DNA from 4 places in the Pantoea sp. AS142 genome. Region 3 is predicted to be linked to each of the others. Evidence: predicted binding sites of a transcription regulator. Region 3 holds the regulator's gene; each other region holds the start of a gene.
What was found. The regulator PurR, encoded in region 3, represses purine synthesis genes. The targets are predictions, from matches to a motif close to CANGCAAACGTTTGCNTG.
Positions count from the first base shown of each region.

Region 1: the regulator PurR is predicted to act here: its motif matches at 1,603-1,620, upstream of guaD (guanine deaminase).
Region 2: the regulator PurR is predicted to act here: its motif matches at 2,380-2,397, upstream of purL (phosphoribosylformylglycinamidine synthase).
Region 4: the regulator PurR is predicted to act here: its motif matches at 2,286-2,303, upstream of purM (phosphoribosylformylglycinamidine cyclo-ligase).

Region 1 is NZ_JBBCMO010000010.1:91,499-95,712, forward strand. Features, by position in the region: gene WFO64_RS17445 (DUF1283 family protein) at 1-21, opposite strand, end outside; gene WFO64_RS17450 (YnfA family protein) at 301-627, shown strand; gene ydfG (bifunctional NADP-dependent 3-hydroxy acid dehydrogenase/3-hydroxypropionate dehydrogenase YdfG) at 657-1,403, opposite strand; gene guaD (guanine deaminase) at 1,803-3,131, shown strand; gene xdhA (xanthine dehydrogenase small subunit) at 3,128-4,214, shown strand, end outside.
Region 2 is NZ_JBBCMO010000002.1:29,691-33,904, forward strand. Features, by position in the region: gene yfhb (phosphatidylglycerophosphatase C) at 1-207, shown strand, start outside; gene tadA (tRNA adenosine(34) deaminase TadA) at 271-762, shown strand; gene mltF (membrane-bound lytic murein transglycosylase MltF) at 759-2,216, opposite strand; gene purL (phosphoribosylformylglycinamidine synthase) at 2,484-4,214, shown strand, end outside.
Region 3 is NZ_JBBCMO010000001.1:967,461-971,674, reverse strand. Features, by position in the region: gene WFO64_RS04875 (C40 family peptidase) at 1-618, shown strand, start outside; gene cydH (cytochrome bd-I oxidase subunit CydH) at 665-754, opposite strand; gene purR (HTH-type transcriptional repressor PurR) at 1,036-2,061, shown strand; gene punR (DNA-binding transcriptional activator PunR) at 2,049-2,963, opposite strand; gene punC (purine nucleoside transporter PunC) at 3,071-4,214, shown strand, end outside.
Region 4 is NZ_JBBCMO010000002.1:95,026-99,239, forward strand. Features, by position in the region: gene pstB (phosphate ABC transporter ATP-binding protein PstB) at 1-367, shown strand, start outside; gene purN (phosphoribosylglycinamide formyltransferase) at 548-1,186, opposite strand; gene purM (phosphoribosylformylglycinamidine cyclo-ligase) at 1,183-2,223, opposite strand; gene upp (uracil phosphoribosyltransferase) at 2,452-3,078, shown strand; gene uraA (uracil permease) at 3,222-4,214, shown strand, end outside.

The DNA.
Region 1 (4,214 bases), on a different contig from region 3:
AGCAGGGATTAATTTTTTCATAACAATATCCTTTAGTTAACGCAAACATCGCCATCCGGGACGGCTGGTGCAGCGGGTTTGCTTAGCGCCTATCCCATCAGGTGTAAGGGTTGCAGGCAGTCTGGACTCTGACAGCGCGGAACAACCGGCACGTACACGTCGTTCGTGCGGCTTATGAGCACTGCCCAGGTCAGACTGACAAATAAAATAGCCTAATGGTAAAGGGTCTTAGTATATCATCGCCGTTTCTTTGCTCACCAGCCGTGAGTCGTTTGTTTACGTTCAGGAGAGATAAGGGTGCTGATTAAAACCGCCTTGCTGTTTTTTATTACCGCGCTGGCGGAGATCACCGGCTGCTTTCTGCCGTGGTTGTGGCTGAAAAAAGGCGGCTCAGCCTGGCTGTTACTGCCTGCAGCGGCGAGTCTGGCGCTGTTTGTCTGGCTCCTGACTCTGCATCCGGCTGCCAGCGGACGGGTCTATGCCGCCTACGGTGGCGTCTATGTGCTCACCGCGTTGCTCTGGTTACGGGTGGTGGATGGCGTGAAGTTAAGCGCGTGGGACTGGAGCGGGGCACTGATTGCTTTCAGCGGCATGCTGATCATTGTACTGGGCTGGGGTCGCGGATAACGCCAGCCAGGGGCTGGCGCTGCAGCGGTTTAAGGTTTATGCACTTTCAGGCCCGCCAGCGTCTGGCTGACCGGCATCATCTCCAGGCTATTGATGTTGACATGCTTAGGCAGAGTGGCGACCCAGTAGACCGCTTCTGTAACATCTTCCGGCGTTAAGGCGGTTGCGCCTTCATAGACCTGACCCGCTTTGTCATCATCACCTTTAAAACGCACATTGGAAAACTCGGTGCCACCGACCAGACCGGGTTCAATGTCGGTCACGCGCAGCGCGGTGCCGTGCAGGTCGGTACGCAGATTAAGGCTGAACTGGCGAACAAAGGCTTTGGTGGCACCATATACGTTACCACCGGCATAAGGCCAGCTACCGGCAATTGAGCCGATATTGATGATATGACCCACATCACGTTCCACCATCTGTGGCAGCAGGGCGCGGGTCATATAGACCAGGCCTTTAGTATTGGTGTCGATCATATTTTCCCAGTCTTCAACATTGGCCTTGTGCGCAGGCTCTACACCCAGCGCCAGACCCGCGTTGTTAACCAGCACATCGATATTGCGCCACTCCGCCGGTAACTTCGCCACCGCCTCTTCAATCGTGGCGCGGTTACGCACATCAAGCTGCACCGTATACAGGTTCTCACCCAGCTCTTCTTTCAGCGCTTTTAAACGTTCGGCACGGCGTCCGCTGGCAATGACTTTGTGACCATTCTCAATAAAGCGGCGGGTAATGCTTTGACCAAAACCCGCCGTCGCGCCGGTAACAAAAATAATCATCTCACTGTTCCTTATGCCATTTTAAAGTCGATGGCTTCACCATAGCATTTCATTTCCGCTTCTGCGCGTGGAAAAGTCGTCAGGGCTGTAAACGGATTTTACCGGGCACACTGTGCCGTTTCAGGGCAGGTTGCACCTTAAAAGGGCAGTTTTGCAGCCGACAGGCGATACTCAAGACATTCCGCCCGCGCGATATCGTATAGCAACCGTTTGCATCTATTCCGCAAACGGTTGCTACGTCATTTGTAGCCCTATTTGTTGCGCAACTCCCGACTTTAACCCTATTTGATTGATATTAAATGAATTTTGTCTATTTCAGTTCTGGCACGCAGGTTGCAGGGTTATTAAAGAGAGAACCCTCTGCAGACACTGAATCGCGCTTTCAGAAAGGACATTATCATGCTATCAGCAACCGACACGGCGATACGCGCCAGCTTCTTTGACTTTACTGGCGTAGTGGATCATCCCGATGACCTGACCGGGCAGGCCCGCTATTTGCAGGACGGCGTGTTGCGGCTGCGTGAGGGACGCGTCGTGGGGCTGGATAGCTGGGAGAACAGCGAGGCGATGCTGGCGGGTCAGCCTGTTACTGATTTACGCGGCAAAGTGATCGTGCCTGGCTTTGTCGATACGCACATTCACTATCCGCAGACAGAGATGATTGGCGCATTTGGCGAACAGTTGCTGGAGTGGCTTAATCACTACACTTTCCCGGTTGAAGCGCAATATCACTGCCCCGATCATGCTGCACGCATGTCTGCTTTTTTCCTGCATCAGCTGCTCTCCAACGGCACCACCAGTGCGCTGGTGTTCGGTACCGTCCATCCTCAATCGGTCGACGCACTGTTCTGCGCCGCCGAAGCCCTGAACATGCGGCTGATTGTCGGGAAAGTGATGATGGACCGCAATGCGCCGGATAACCTCACCGAAACCCCGGAACAGAGCTACCAGCAGACGCGGGCGCTGATTGAGCGCTGGCATAAGCGTGGACGGTTAAACTACGCCCTGACGCCGCGCTTTGCACCGACCTCAACCCCACAGTTGCTGGAAAAGGTGCAGCAGCTGCGTCAGGAATTCCCGGATGCCTGGCTGCACACTCATCTCAGCGAAAACCCGCAGGAGGTCGCCTGGGTCAAAGAACTGTTCCCGGAGCGTGATGGCTATCTGGACGTGTATCACCATTACCACCTGACCGGCCGTCGCAGCGTTTTTGCTCACTGCCTGCATCTTGAAGAGAGCGAATGGCAATGTTTGCACGATACTGATTCATCCATTGCCTTCTGTCCCACCTCAAACCTGTTTCTCGGCAGCGGTCTGTTTAATCTGAAACGCAGCTGGCAGCAGGGTGTGAAAGTGGGGATCGGCACCGATGTCGGTGCAGGCACGACCTTTAATATGCTGCAGACCCTGGGCGAAGCTTACAAGGTGGGCCAGTTGCAGCACTACCGGCTCAGTGCTGCCGAAGCTTTTTATCACGCCACGCTGGGCGGGGCGCGTGCGCTGGATCTCGATCATGCCATCGGTAATTTCAACGTCGGTAAAGAGGCGGATTTTGTGGTGCTCGACCCGGCTGTGTCTGCCCTGCAGCAGTTACGCATCGGCAACAGCAAAGATATCTGGGAAAAACTGTTTGTATTAATGACGCTGGGCGACGACCGCAATATTGCCCAGACCTGGGTAGCCGGTCGTCCGGTCTGGCAGCGCGACACACAGGAGCAAGCCGCATGATCCAGTTTCTGTTAAACAACCAGCTGGTCAGCGAAACGGCGCTCGACCCCAATCTCACCGTGCTCAACTACCTGCGCACCCGGCAGCAGCGCCCTGGCACCAAAGAAGGCTGTGCCTCAGGTGACTGCGGTGCCTGCAGCGTCACTCTGGGCAAAGCCGTCGAAGGAAAGATGCAGTATGAGACGATCAACAGTTGCCTGACACTGGTCTCTTCTTTACAGGGCAAACAGCTGATTACGGTTGAGGATTTGCGTCATGGCCGCGCGCTGCATCCGGCGCAGCAGGCGATGGTCGACTGCCACGGTTCGCAATGCGGATTCTGCACGCCAGGCTTTGTGATGTCGCTGTTCAGCCTGCGAAAAAATGCCGCGTGCTGGGATCGCCATCAGGCCGAAGCCGCACTGGCGGGCAACCTTTGCCGCTGTACGGGCTACCGGCCAATTATGGCTGCCGCCGAACAGCTCCTCTCACAGCCGGTGACAGACCAGTTTGATCACAGCGCCGCGGTCATCGTGCAGCGGCTTGAAGCGCTGTCAGATCCTGAGATGCAGGCATTAAGCGGGGAGAATCGCCGCTGTTTTCTGCCGAAAACCCCGTCCCAACTGGCGGAGATCTACCTGGCGTATCCCGATGCGATGCTGATTGCCGGTGGCACCGATCTCAGCCTGCAGATTACCCAGCAGCATAAAAGGATACCGCTATTGATTGCCCTGGAGCAGGTTGCCGCGCTCAAAGTTTGTAGCGAATTCGATGATCACTACCTGCTGGGAGCAGGTGCATCGCTGCAGCAGGTCAGCGAGTTTCTTGCCAGCCGCATTCCCGGCGTCAGTGAGATGCTGCAGCGCTTTGCCTCACTGCAAATCCGTCTGCAGGGCACCCTGGGCGGCAATATTGCCAATGCGTCGCCGATTGGGGATGCCTCGCCGATGCTTTTGGCCCTTGATGCCAGCCTGTTGCTGCAGCGCGGTGAGCAGCTGCGCAGTCTGCCACTCGACCACTTTTTTACCGGCTACCGGCAAACCCGGCTGGAAAAAGGGGAGTTTATTCGCGCCATCCGCATTGATAAGGTGACGGTGTCACCCG
Region 2 (4,214 bases), on a different contig from region 3:
AGTCAGATGCAGCGTGGCTGGGGCGGGCGGGTACTGGCGATGCGCTGCCTCGGCCATGAGAAAGTGGCGCAGCTTGAGGAGAAAATCGGCACGCCGTTACAGCTCTACAGCGGCTATAGCGACAGCAAACAGGACAACCCGCTGCTGTTTTTCTGTCAGCATCGCTGGCGCGTGACACCTGCTGGTGAGCTGCAACAGCTGGAATAAGTTTCGACACGGTCTGAGAGACCGCTATAATGCGCCGCTTTTTAGTCGCCCGGAGTGGTCAGCGTGAAACAACAAGATGAATACTGGATGCGCCATGCGCTTGGCCTTGCGCGCCGGGCCTGGGAGCAGGGCGAAGTGCCGGTAGGTGCGGTGCTGGTTCAGAATGATCGGGTCATTGGCGAAGGCTGGAACCGCCCCATCGGCCAGCACGATCCGACGGCGCATGCAGAGATCATGGCCCTGCGGCAGGGCGGTAAAGTGCTGGAAAATTACCGCCTGCTCGATACCACGCTCTACGTAACGCTGGAGCCGTGTGTGATGTGTGCCGGCGCTATGGTTCACAGCCGCATTACCCGGCTGGTCTATGGTGCGCATGACAGTAAAAGTGGGGCGGCGGGATCGCTGCTTGATGTACTGGGCCATCCCGGCATGAATCATCAGGTTGAATTACAGAGCGGCGTGCTGGAAGAAGAGTGTGCCGCCATGCTGAGCGACTTCTTCCGTATGCGTCGCGAACAGAAAAAAGCGCTGCGTCAGACGCAACGCCAGGACTAGTTCATGGCGATCTTCGGTTCAACAGCAGGATAGCCTTTGGCGAGTTCAGCGTTGGCTTCAGCCTGCCGCGCCAGACGCTTATCCTGCTCCTGCAGATAACCCACCAGGCTTAACTGATACTTACGGATATTTTCTACATAGTTATAAGCTTCGTGTCCACGGGCGTAGCCATACGCCGTCTGGGTGTAGTAACGCTTCTGGCTCAGCATGGGCAGACGCAGCTTTACATCTGCCCAGCTGTCTGGATTATCCCCCTGGCGGGCAGTGAGTTTACGCACATCAAGCATATGGGCATAGCCCATGTTATAGGCCGCCAGCGCAAACCAGATGCGCTCATCTTCTGGGATGGTCTGCGGCACCTTTGCCATCATCTCCTGCAGATACTGGCTGCCGCCGCGAATGCTCTGTTCAGGATCGGTACGGTCGCCCACATCCAGGCTCTCAGCGGTATTACGGGTCAGCATCATCATGCCGCGGACGCCGGTAGGGGAGGTGGCCTGCGGGTTCCAGTGCGACTCCTGATAGGAGATCGCCGCCAGCAGTCGCCAGTCAATGCTGGTAGCGTACTTCTCAAACAACGGCTTGATGTCGGGCAGCGTGTTGTCGATAGCGCGCAGGAACGTGCGGGTATCGACATAATCAAAGGTGCCGACGTGGCCGAGATATTTCTCCTCCAGCCGCGCCATCGCCCCTTCTTCACCCATACCGTTAAAGAAGTCGAGCATCGCTGCATTCAGGCTGTCATCTTCGCTGTGCCGCACATACCAGGTTACCGGCTCTTCATCGGTGACATCGAACGCCACCGCAAGCTGCGGATAGATGCGCTGCAACAGGGCAATGGTCACGGAGTCACCAATGGTGTAGTCGAGCTTGCCGTCGGCCACCGCTTCCAGCAGCGCTTTGGGACTTTGATCGGTCGAGATCGCCCAGTCCAGATCGGGAAACTGATTTGAACGCGCGCTCTTCAGCGTTGACAGATAGGCCGAACCTGAAGCAACGGTAAGCCGCCCCTTTAAGTCACCCAGGTTTTTAGGGCGCGTCTTATCCACGCGATAGACCAGCTGTTGCGAAACGTTGTAGTAACCTGGCCCGGTCTGATAGCGTGTCAGGCGTTCGCTGTTGTAGTTCAGGCCTGCGGCCAGCAAATCGGCTTTGCCATCGTCAAGGTCATCAAACAGATCGCTCAGGTTAGGACGCACCGTCACCTTAAGTTTGACGCCCAGATAGTCGGCGAAGCGTTTTGCCAGCTCATAATCCATACCGGCCGGAGATTGGTTAACTGTGTAGTAAGTCAATGGGGAGTTGATGGTACTGACGCGCAGCACTCCCCGTGATTTAATCTGTGAAATCCTGTCTTGCCCACCCCCATACCAGGGAATGGATGGCCACAGCGCTAACGCTAGCAGCACGGCAACCAGACCGATAAACAGATAATTAAATTTTAGGCGTTTCAAATAGTTATCTCTCGCTGGCTCTAAGGCCTCTGTCTTTTAAAGGCAGTATTTATCTTCTTTGAACTCCCAGAGCGAGGGGCATTTTGCGCAACAAAATCACGCTGAGCAACTTTTATAGCAACTTTTGCGCAAAATTCAGGCAAATCCGGGGTGCCAAAAATTGTGCGCAAACGGTTTCGTCGCGAGGTCGCTTTCTTTATAATACGCCCCGTTTTCCCTGTTGCGCCCAATGAAGCGTCGTCTGGCGCCCTGACGAGAGATTTATTAATGGAAATTCTGCGTGGTTCGCCCGCCCTGTCGGCATTTCGTGTAAACAAGCTGCTGACCCGCTTTCAGGACGCTCATCTGCCGGTGAGTGATATTTACGCTGAGTACATCCATTTTGCTGATGTCAGCACGCCCTTAAGCGCTGACGAACAGAGCCGTCTGCAGCGCCTGCTGAAATATGGTCCCTCTCTCGCTGAACATGCCCCACAGGGTCGTCTGCTCCTGGTGACGCCACGTCCCGGCACCATTTCGCCCTGGTCATCCAAAGCTACCGACATTGCCCACAACTGCGGGCTGCCACAGGTGCGTCGTCTGGAACGCGGCCTGGCCTTTTACGTGCAGGCCCCTCAACTGACCGAAGCGCAGTGGCAAACGCTGGGTACACTGCTGCACGATCGGATGATGGAAACGGTCTTCAGCGATCTGACGCAGGCTGAGCAACTGTTCGCGCATCATACGCCACAGCCGGTGAAGAGTGTCGATCTGCTCGGTGAGGGCCGTCAGGCGCTGGTTCAGGCGAATATCTCATTGGGTCTGGCGCTGGCAGACGATGAAATCGACTACCTGGTAGCGGCGTTCACCGCACTGGGCCGCAATCCCAATGACATTGAACTCTATATGTTTGCGCAGGCGAACTCTGAGCACTGCCGTCACAAGATCTTCAACGCAGACTGGATTATCGACGGCGAGAAACAGCCAAAGTCGCTGTTTAAGATGATTAAAAACACCATGGAGCAGACGCCGGACTTCGTGCTCTCTGCTTATAAAGATAACGCTGCCGTGATGGAAGGGTCAGAGGTTGGCCGCTTCTTTGCTGACGCCGGAGAGAGCGAATACCGCTGGCATCAGGAAGCGGCGCACATCCTGATGAAGGTAGAAACCCACAACCATCCAACGGCGATCTCGCCATGGCCAGGCGCTGCCACCGGTTCCGGGGGTGAAATCCGTGATGAAGGCGCAACCGGACGCGGCTCCAAGCCAAAAGCGGGCCTGGTCGGATTCTCGGTCTCTAACCTGCGCATCCCCGGCTTTGAACAGCCGTGGGAAGAGGATTTCGGCAAACCGGCCCGCATTGTCAGCGCGCTGGAGATCATGAACGATGGCCCACTGGGTGGTGCGGCGTTTAACAATGAATTTGGTCGTCCGGCACTGAATGGCTACTTCCGTACCTATGAAGAGCAGGTCACCAGTCACAATGGCACCGAGCTGCGCGGCTATCACAAGCCAATTATGCTGGCAGGCGGCATCGGTAACATCCGTGCCGATCACGTGCAGAAAGGCGAAATCACCGTGGGCGCCAAACTGGTGGTGCTGGGTGGTCCGGCAATGAACATCGGGCTGGGCGGCGGCGCGGCGTCATCGATGGCCTCCGGCCAGTCTGATGCTGACCTCGACTTCGCCTCGGTACAGCGTGATAACCCAGAGATGGAACGCCGTTGTCAGGAAGTCATCGACCGCTGCTGGCAGCTGGGCGATGAGAACCCGATTCTGTTTATCCACGACGTGGGCGCTGGCGGCCTCTCTAATGCGATGCCGGAACTGGTCAGCGATGGTGGCCGAGGCGGCCGGTTTAACCTGCGTGACATCCTGAGTGATGAGCCAGGCATGAGCCCGCTGGAAGTCTGGTGTAACGAATCACAGGAACGTTATGTGATGGCCGTGGCGCCGGATCAACTGGCGCAGTTTGAGGCGATTTGCCAGCGCGAGCGCGCACCCTTCGCGGTGATTGGT
Region 3 (4,214 bases):
AGCTCGGTTCAAAAACTAAAAACTAAAAAACAGAAAAAAGTCGAACTCATCGCTAAACAGACACCTGCTAAAAAGACCTCGCTTAAAACAGCCCGTATCAACAAGAACAAAGACAAGAAACGCTATGGTCATCAGCGCCCGCTGAAAACGGTTGAGGTAACCCCCAGCGAGACCGGCACGATTAAAATGAGCAAATCTCATCGCCAGCGCTACCAGAAAGCGCGCGAAACAGCGATGACCAAGCTGATGGGTCAGTTAGGTAAGCCGTATCAGTGGGGCGGCACCTCACCGCATACCGGTTTCGATTGCAGCGGTCTGGTCTGGTACGCGTATAAAGACCTGGTGAAGTTTAAAATCCCACGAACCGCTAACGAGATGTATCACCTGCGTGATGCTGCGCCAATCAAGCGTGAGTCGCTGGAGAAAGGCGATCTGGTCTTCTTCCGCATCAATGGACGCGGTACTGCTGACCACGTCGGCGTTTACCTGGGCAACGGCAAATTTATCCAGTCACCACGTACCGGCAAAGATATTCAGATCAGCGCATTAGGGGAAGATTACTGGCAACGTCACTATATTGGTGCCCGTCGCGTGATGACGCCGAAAACCATACGCTGAGTAGCAGAACAAGCAGAAGAGAGCCGGGATAATCCCGGCTTTTTTATTAGTGCAGAATGGCAGTAAAACTAAAGGCCACAATCATCAGCAGACAGCCCACGGTGGTCATTAAAGCCAGTTTAAGATCGGTACTCATTGCTTGCTCCTTCATCACACAATTAGTGTGGATATCGCATTTTCCCACAGGGCCCAGTAAAAATCTCGTTTTATCCGTCCAGCCTTGTTAGAATCCCGCCTTTGTTGCGCAACGCGCGCAACCCTGATTCCGTTTGCGCACGCTGTCAGGCGGTTTTTCTCCGCCAGGAGCCTGTTTTCTGTCCGGTAAAGCGGCATTTTTGCGGAAAAAACCCTGAACAGACGCAAACGTTTAACACAAAGCTTATCATAGGGTTAGATAGGCACTGGAGTCCGATTTTCATGGCAACAATTAAAGATGTGGCGAAACGCGCAGGAGTCTCAACGACGACCGTTTCGCACGTCATCAATAAAACCCGCTTTGTGGCTGAAGAGACGCGCAACGCGGTCTGGCAGGCGATTAAGGAACTGCACTACTCACCGAGCGCCGTGGCGCGCAGCCTGAAAGTGAACCATACCAAGACGCTGGGCCTGCTTGCCACCTCCAGCGAAGCGCCCTATTTCGCTGAAATTATTGAAGCGGTTGAAAATCACTGTTTTGATAAAGGCTATACATTGATTCTGGGTAATGCGCATAACGATCTGCAAAAACAGCGCGCCTATCTCAGCATGATGGCGCAGAAACGCGTAGATGGTTTGCTGGTGATGTGCTCTGAATATCCGGACGACCTGCTGCAAATGCTGGAAGAGAACCGCAATATTCCGATGGTAGTGATGGACTGGGGCGAGTCGCGCGCCGACTTCACAGACACAGTACTGGATAATGCCTTTCAGGGCGGTTATCTGGCGGGACGCTATCTGATTGAACGTGGACATCGTGAGATTGGTGCCATTCCCGGTCAGATGGAGCGTAACACCGGTGGCGGCCGCCATGCCGGGTTCCTGAAGGCGCTGGAAGAGGCGGGTATTCAGCCGCGCACCGAATGGATTGTGCAGGGTGACTTTGAGCCGGAGTCGGGCTATCAGGCGATGCAGCAGATCCTGTCGCAGAAGCAACGCCCGACGGCAGTGTTCTGTGGGGGTGACATCATGGCGATGGGCGCGATTTGCGCCGCCGATGAGATGGGTTTGCGCGTACCACAGGACATTTCGGTGATCGGCTATGACAATGTGCGCAACGCCCGCTATTTCGCCCCCGCCCTGACCACAGTGCATCAGCCTAAAGCCCAGTTGGGTGAGAAAGCGCTGGATATGCTGCTGGACCGTATCACCAGTAAGCGTGAAGTTTCACAAACGATTGAAGTCCATCCCACGCTGATTGAGCGCCGTTCAGTAGCCGATGGCCCGTTCCGCGACTATCGCCGGTAATCTTCCCTTAACCACTCCTGATTAAGCGTTTGCGCATCACCCAGATAGCTGAGCAACCAGCCTGTCGCCGGTGATGCGCGATCCTCTGCCCAGCTGACGCAACATGGGCTGTCCGGAAACGCCACCGGCAGCGTCAGTTCAACCAGTTCGCCGCTGTCGAGCAGTGGCCTGGCCAGATGACCAGGCACCATCGCCACGCACAATCCCGCCTGCACGCACTCAAGGCCGGTTTGCCACTCCGGCACCACCAGCCTGCGCTGGTTATCCAGCGTCCATGTCATACGACGCGGCAGTGCGCGTGACGTATCCTCCAGCACCAGTGATGGCCAACTGCGCAGCGTGTCGTCATCTATCTGGCTCGCTTGCGTCAGGGGATGGTGAGGCGCGACAACGCAACGCCAGTTGAGTTTGCCCATATCCCGAAAGGCAAACCGTCCGCCAACCGGAATCGCCTGAGTCGCACCAATCGCCACATCCACCCGGCCATCGGCCAGCGCATCCCATACACCGTTAAAAACTTCATAGCTGATGATCAACTCCATATCGGGGAAGTGGCGATAGAAATCTTTGACCATTTGCCGGGTGCGCTGAGGCTTAGCAATACGGTCAACGGCAATGCTTAGCTGGCCGCGCCATCCGTTGGCCAGTTGCTGACACTGTCGCCGTGTGGCAAGCATTTTTTTGATGATGCTGCGCCCTTCCCGGACAAAATGTTCGCCTGCCGGGGTCAGAACCACTTCACGATGCTGACGTTCGAATAGCGGTACCGCTAGCCAGTTTTCCAGCTGACGCACCGTATAGCTGATGGCAGAAGGTACCCGGTGTAACTCCTGCGCGGCGGCGCTGAAGCTGCCCCCGCGGGCGACGGCGTCAACCACTTCTAATGCATATTCTGACCACATAATTTGCCTTCAAAAATTTTAACAGCAATCGGCAAATATTACCGTTTCACAGCGTCAGACGCACCTTTTACACTCTGACGCGTTTATCCTGCCAAAATGAGAGTCAAATGTCGTCGAATAAAGGATTCATGCCCTATCTTGCCCTGCTGAGCATGCTGGGCTTTTTAGCCACTGATATGTACCTGCCCGCCTTTGGCGCAATGCAGCAAACTTTTAACACCTCGCCCGGCCTGATCAGCGCCAGCATGAGTCTATTCCTGGCAGGCTTCGCCTGTGGTCAGCTCTTCTGGGGCCCCCTTTCCGATCGCATCGGCCGTAAACCGGTGCTGCTGGCCGGACTGGCCATGTTTGGTGTTGGCTGCGCAGGCATGCTGTGGGTAAATGATATCTATCTGATGCTGGCGCTGCGCTTTGTTCAGGCAATTGGTGTCTGTGCTGCGGCCGTGAGTTGGCAAGCGCTGGTGGTGGATCGCTACCCTGCCGCGCGCGCCAACAAAGTATTTGCCACCATTATGCCACTGGTTGCACTCTCTCCGGCGCTGGCCCCATTGCTGGGTGCCTGGCTGATCGGTCACTTCCACTGGCGTTCGATTTTCCTGGTGCTAACCCTGATTGCGGTGGCGTTGATTCTGACTACTCTGCGCCTGCCCACCGTGCGTAAGCCCGCGGGCGAAAAAGGTACGCAGCCCGGCTTTTTCACCCTGCTAAAATCACGGGTCTACAGCGGAAATGTGCTGATCTATTCCGCCTGTTCAGCCAGCTTTTTTGCCTGGCTGACCGGCTCGCCCTTTATTCTGGCGGATCTGGGTCTCTCGCCTGCCGATATCGGCCTGAGTTATGTGCCGCAAACACTCGCCTTTTTAATTGGCGGATTCAGCTGTCGCGCCCTCCTCAACCGCTTTAGCGGCGCACAGTTGCTGCCCTGGTTGCTGGGAGTCTATAGTCTGAGCATTCTTGCGCTGTTTGCTGTTGCGCTGTCAGGCAATAGCACGCTAATGAGCCTGATGGCACCCTTCTGCGGTATGGCGCTGGCTAACGGTGCGGTCTATCCGATTGTGGTGTCCGGTGCGCTGATGCCTTTCCCGCACGCCACCGGTAAAGCGGCAGCGTTGCAGAACACGCTGCAGTTAGGACTCTGCTTTGCCGCCAGCCTGGCGGTGTCGGCCGGATTAACCCAGGCGCTGTTTACCACCACACTGATGATGACGGTAACTATTCTGCTCGCGCTGATCGGTTACTTTATGCAGCGTG
Region 4 (4,214 bases), on a different contig from region 3:
GGCTGCGCTATGGAGTGAGGTTAAAGATCAGCTGTCTCAGAATGCGCTGACGCTCTCGACCGGACAGCAGCAGCGGCTGGTGATTGCCCGCGCCATTGCGATTGAACCTGAAGTGCTGCTGCTGGATGAGCCGACCTCCGCGCTGGATCCGATCTCCACGCTGGTGATTGAAGAGCTGATGACCACGCTGAAGCAGCATTTCACGCTGGTGCTGGTGACGCACAACATGCAGCAGGCCTCGCGCGTGTCCGATTTCACCGCGTTTATGCATCAGGGCGCGTTAGTGGAGTTTGATGAGACCGACCGGATTTTCACCGCGCCGAAGCAGCGACGGACCGAAGATTACATTACGGGGCGCTACGGTTAAGGAAGGGGAGAAGGCCGGTTTCATGCGGTGCGAATGAAGCACCGGCTCAGGTAGCCTGTACCCTTCGTAAAGACGCAAAATCGCCATTCATGGCACGCGCGGCTTTATTACGGGTACAGGCTCCCATCGCTTTGAGTTTTCAGCCGTTGAGGGTGAAAACCCGTGACGGCTTCAAACTCGTCAGTCGTTAGCATAACCCTGCGGCGGCAGTAGTTCGCCATCCAGCCAGGCTTTACCGTCATGCATCGCCAGGCGTCCCTCAGCAAACCAGTTAATCACCAGCGGATAGATGGCGTGCTCCTGGTGCTGCACCCGTTCGGTGATCTCCGCTTCGCTATCGCCGGGAAAAACCGGAACTTTCGCCTGGAGGATCACCGGCCCCCCATCCAGCTCGTCAGTCACGAAATGCACTGAGGTGCCATGTTCGCTGTCACCATTTTCCAGTGCCTGACGGTGAGTATGCAGACCTGGATATTTTGGCAGCAGGGAAGGGTGGATATTCAGCAGGCGATCGTGAAAATGGGCCACGAACGCGCTGCTGAGAATGCGCATATAACCTGCCAGCACAATCAAATCTGGACTGTATGCTTCGATTTCAGCGATGAGTTGGCGATCAAAGGCTTCACGGTCAGCGAAGTCGCTGGCGGCAAGCGCGTGAGCGGGAATACCTGCCTCCTGCGCCCGCGTCAGGCCATAAGCGGCGGCACGGTTGCTGAACACGGCAGCCACGCTGCCGTGAATTCGCTCGCTTGCACAGGCGTCAAGGATGGACTGAAGGTTACTTCCGTTGCCGGAAATCAGTACAACCAGTTTTTTCATCCGTTGATGACCACACGCTCTTCGGCATCAGAGGCTTTAATCACGCCGAGATTCCAGGCTTTCTCGCCCGCAGCCTGCATCAGCGCAATGGCTTTGTCCGCGTCTGCCGGGCTCAGGGCAATGATCATGCCGACGCCGCAGTTAAAGGTGCGGTACATCTCGAAACGGCTGACGTTGCCCGCTTGCTGTAACCAGCTGAAGACGGCCGGCCACTGCCAGCTTGTCTCGTCAATCACTGCCTGAGTGTTGTCGGGCAGCACGCGCGGGATATTTTCCCAGAAACCGCCGCCGGTCAGGTGGGCGATAGCGTGCACGTCGACCTGCTCAATCAGGCTCAGGATATTTTTCACGTAGATACGGGTGGGTTCCAGCAAATGATCAGCCAGCGGTTTGCCTTCCAGCTGTTCAGCCAGCGGATCGGTGTTGCTGACTTCCAGAATTTTGCGCACCAGCGAATAGCCGTTGGAGTGCGGGCCGCTGGAGCCGAGTGCTATTAGCACATCGCCATCCTGCACCTTGCTGCCATCAATGATCTCAGACTTCTCCACCACGCCGACACAGAAACCGGCCACGTCGTAATCTTCGCCGTGATACATGCCTGGCATCTCAGCGGTTTCACCGCCCACCAGCGCACAACCCGACTGCAGACACCCTTCGGCGATGCCGGTGATCACCGCAGAGGCGGTATCCACATCCAGTTTGCCGGTGGCGTAATAGTCGAGGAAGAAGAGCGGCTCGGCGCCCTGTACCACCAGGTCGTTGACGCACATCGCGACCAGGTCCACACCAATGGCATCGTGGCGTTTGAGATCCATCGCCAGACGCAGCTTGGTGCCAACGCCATCGGTGCCGGAGACCAGCACCGGTTCACGGTATTTTTGCGGCAGCGCGCAAAGCGCACCAAAACCGCCCAGTCCACCCATCACTTCCGGGCGACGCGTCTTTTTCACCACGCCTTTAATACGGTCAACCAGAGCGTTACCAGCATCAATATCAACACCGGCGTCTTTGTAACTGAGAGAGGTTTTGTCGGTCACTGCGAGGTCCCCACGCGAGTTGCGGTTGGTGGTTAAAATAAAGCGCGGCAATTCTATCAGTGCAGGCAAACGTTTGCGAGTCCGGGATTGCGCATCGGATGATTTTCATTAATCCTTAATTCGTCCCGGTAAAACCCGCGGCTTTGCGCAAGAGCAGGTGGCGCAGAGTGCAAAAGGCGGTATAATCCCGCGATTTTTTTTAGCTCAACTCATTCCGGGAGAACACCAATGAAGATCGTGGAAGTCAGACACCCGCTGGTCAAACATAAACTGGGCCTGATGCGTGAGCATGATATCAGTACAAAGCGTTTTCGTGAGCTGGCCTCTGAAGTGGGCAGCCTGCTGACCTACGAAGCGACCGCCGATCTGGAAACAGAGCGCGTAACCATTGAGGGCTGGAATGGCCCGGTAGAAATTGACCAGATCAAAGGCAAAAAAATCACGGTGGTCCCGATTTTGCGTGCTGGCCTTGGCATGATGGAAGGGGTGCTGGAGCACGTTCCCAGCGCCCGTATCAGCGTGGTGGGTGTCTACCGTGATGAAGAGACACTGGAGCCGGTTCCCTATTTCCAGAAGCTGGTTTCTAACATCGAAGAGCGTCTGGCGCTGGTGGTCGATCCGATGCTGGCGACCGGCGGTTCCATGATTGCCACCATCGACCTGCTAAAGAAAGCGGGCTGCACCAGCATCAAAGTGTTGGTACTGGTTGCTGCGCCAGAAGGGATTGCCGCGCTGGAGAAAGCGCATCCTGACGTCGAACTCTACACCGCGTCAGTGGATCAGGGATTGAATGAGAAGGGTTACATCATTCCCGGGCTCGGCGATGCCGGGGACAAGATTTTCGGAACCAAATAAATCGCACAGCCGACCAGAGAGTCGGCTTTTTTTTGGCAAAAAAACTCTCTGACCGGTTTCGGTTTGCTGCAAGGCTAACCGGCGTGCCTGCTGCTGTGCCAAGGGCGCGAACCTGCGGGGATAAATACATAAGGGGATAAATGATGACTCGTCGCGCCATTGGCGTCAGTGAACGACCGCCGTTACTGCAAACCATTCCACTCAGCCTGCAACACCTGTTCGCCATGTTTGGTGCCACAGTACTGGTACCGATTCTGTTCCACATTAACCCGGCGACGGTGCTGTTATTCAACGGCGTGGGGACGCTGATCTACCTCTTTATCTGTAAAGGCAAAATTCCCGCTTATCTCGGTTCCAGTTTTGCCTTTATCTCGCCGGTGCTGCTGTTGCTGCCGCTGGGTTATGAGGTCGCACTGGGCGGATTTATCCTGTGCGGCGTGCTGTTCTGTCTCGTGGCGCTGATTGTCAAACGCGCGGGCACCGGCTGGCTCGATGTGATGTTTCCCCCGGCAGCGATGGGCGCGATTGTCGCCGTCATCGGTCTGGAGCTGGCGGGTGTGGCCGCTAATATGGCGGGCCTGCTGCCCGCGGAAGGCAGTGCGCCCGACAGTAAAACCGTGCTGATTTCGCTGGTCACGCTGGCAGTGACGGTCTTCGGTTCCGTGCTGTTTCGTGGCTTCCTGGCGATCATCCCGATTCTGGTTGGGGTCGTGGCGGGTTATCTGCTCTCCGCGTTTATGGGCATCGTTGACTGGAGCGGCGTAGCCAAAGCCCCGTGGTTTGCACTGCCAACCTTCTATACACCGCGCTTTGAGTGGGTGGCAATGCTGACGATTCTCCCTGCGGCGCTGGTGGTGATTGCCGAGCATATCGGTCATCTGGTGGTCACCGCCAACATCGTAAAGAAAGATTTGATTCGCGACCCTGGCCTGCATCGTTCGATGTTTGCCAACGGCTTATCAACCGTAATCTCCGGCTTCTTTGGTTCGACGCCCAACACCACCTACGGCGAAAACATCGGTGTGATGGCGATTACCCGCGTCTACAGTACCTGGGTGATTGGCGGCGCAGCGATCCTGGCGATCCTGCTTTCTTGCGTCGGTAAACTGGCGGCGGTGATCCAGGCGATCCCGGTA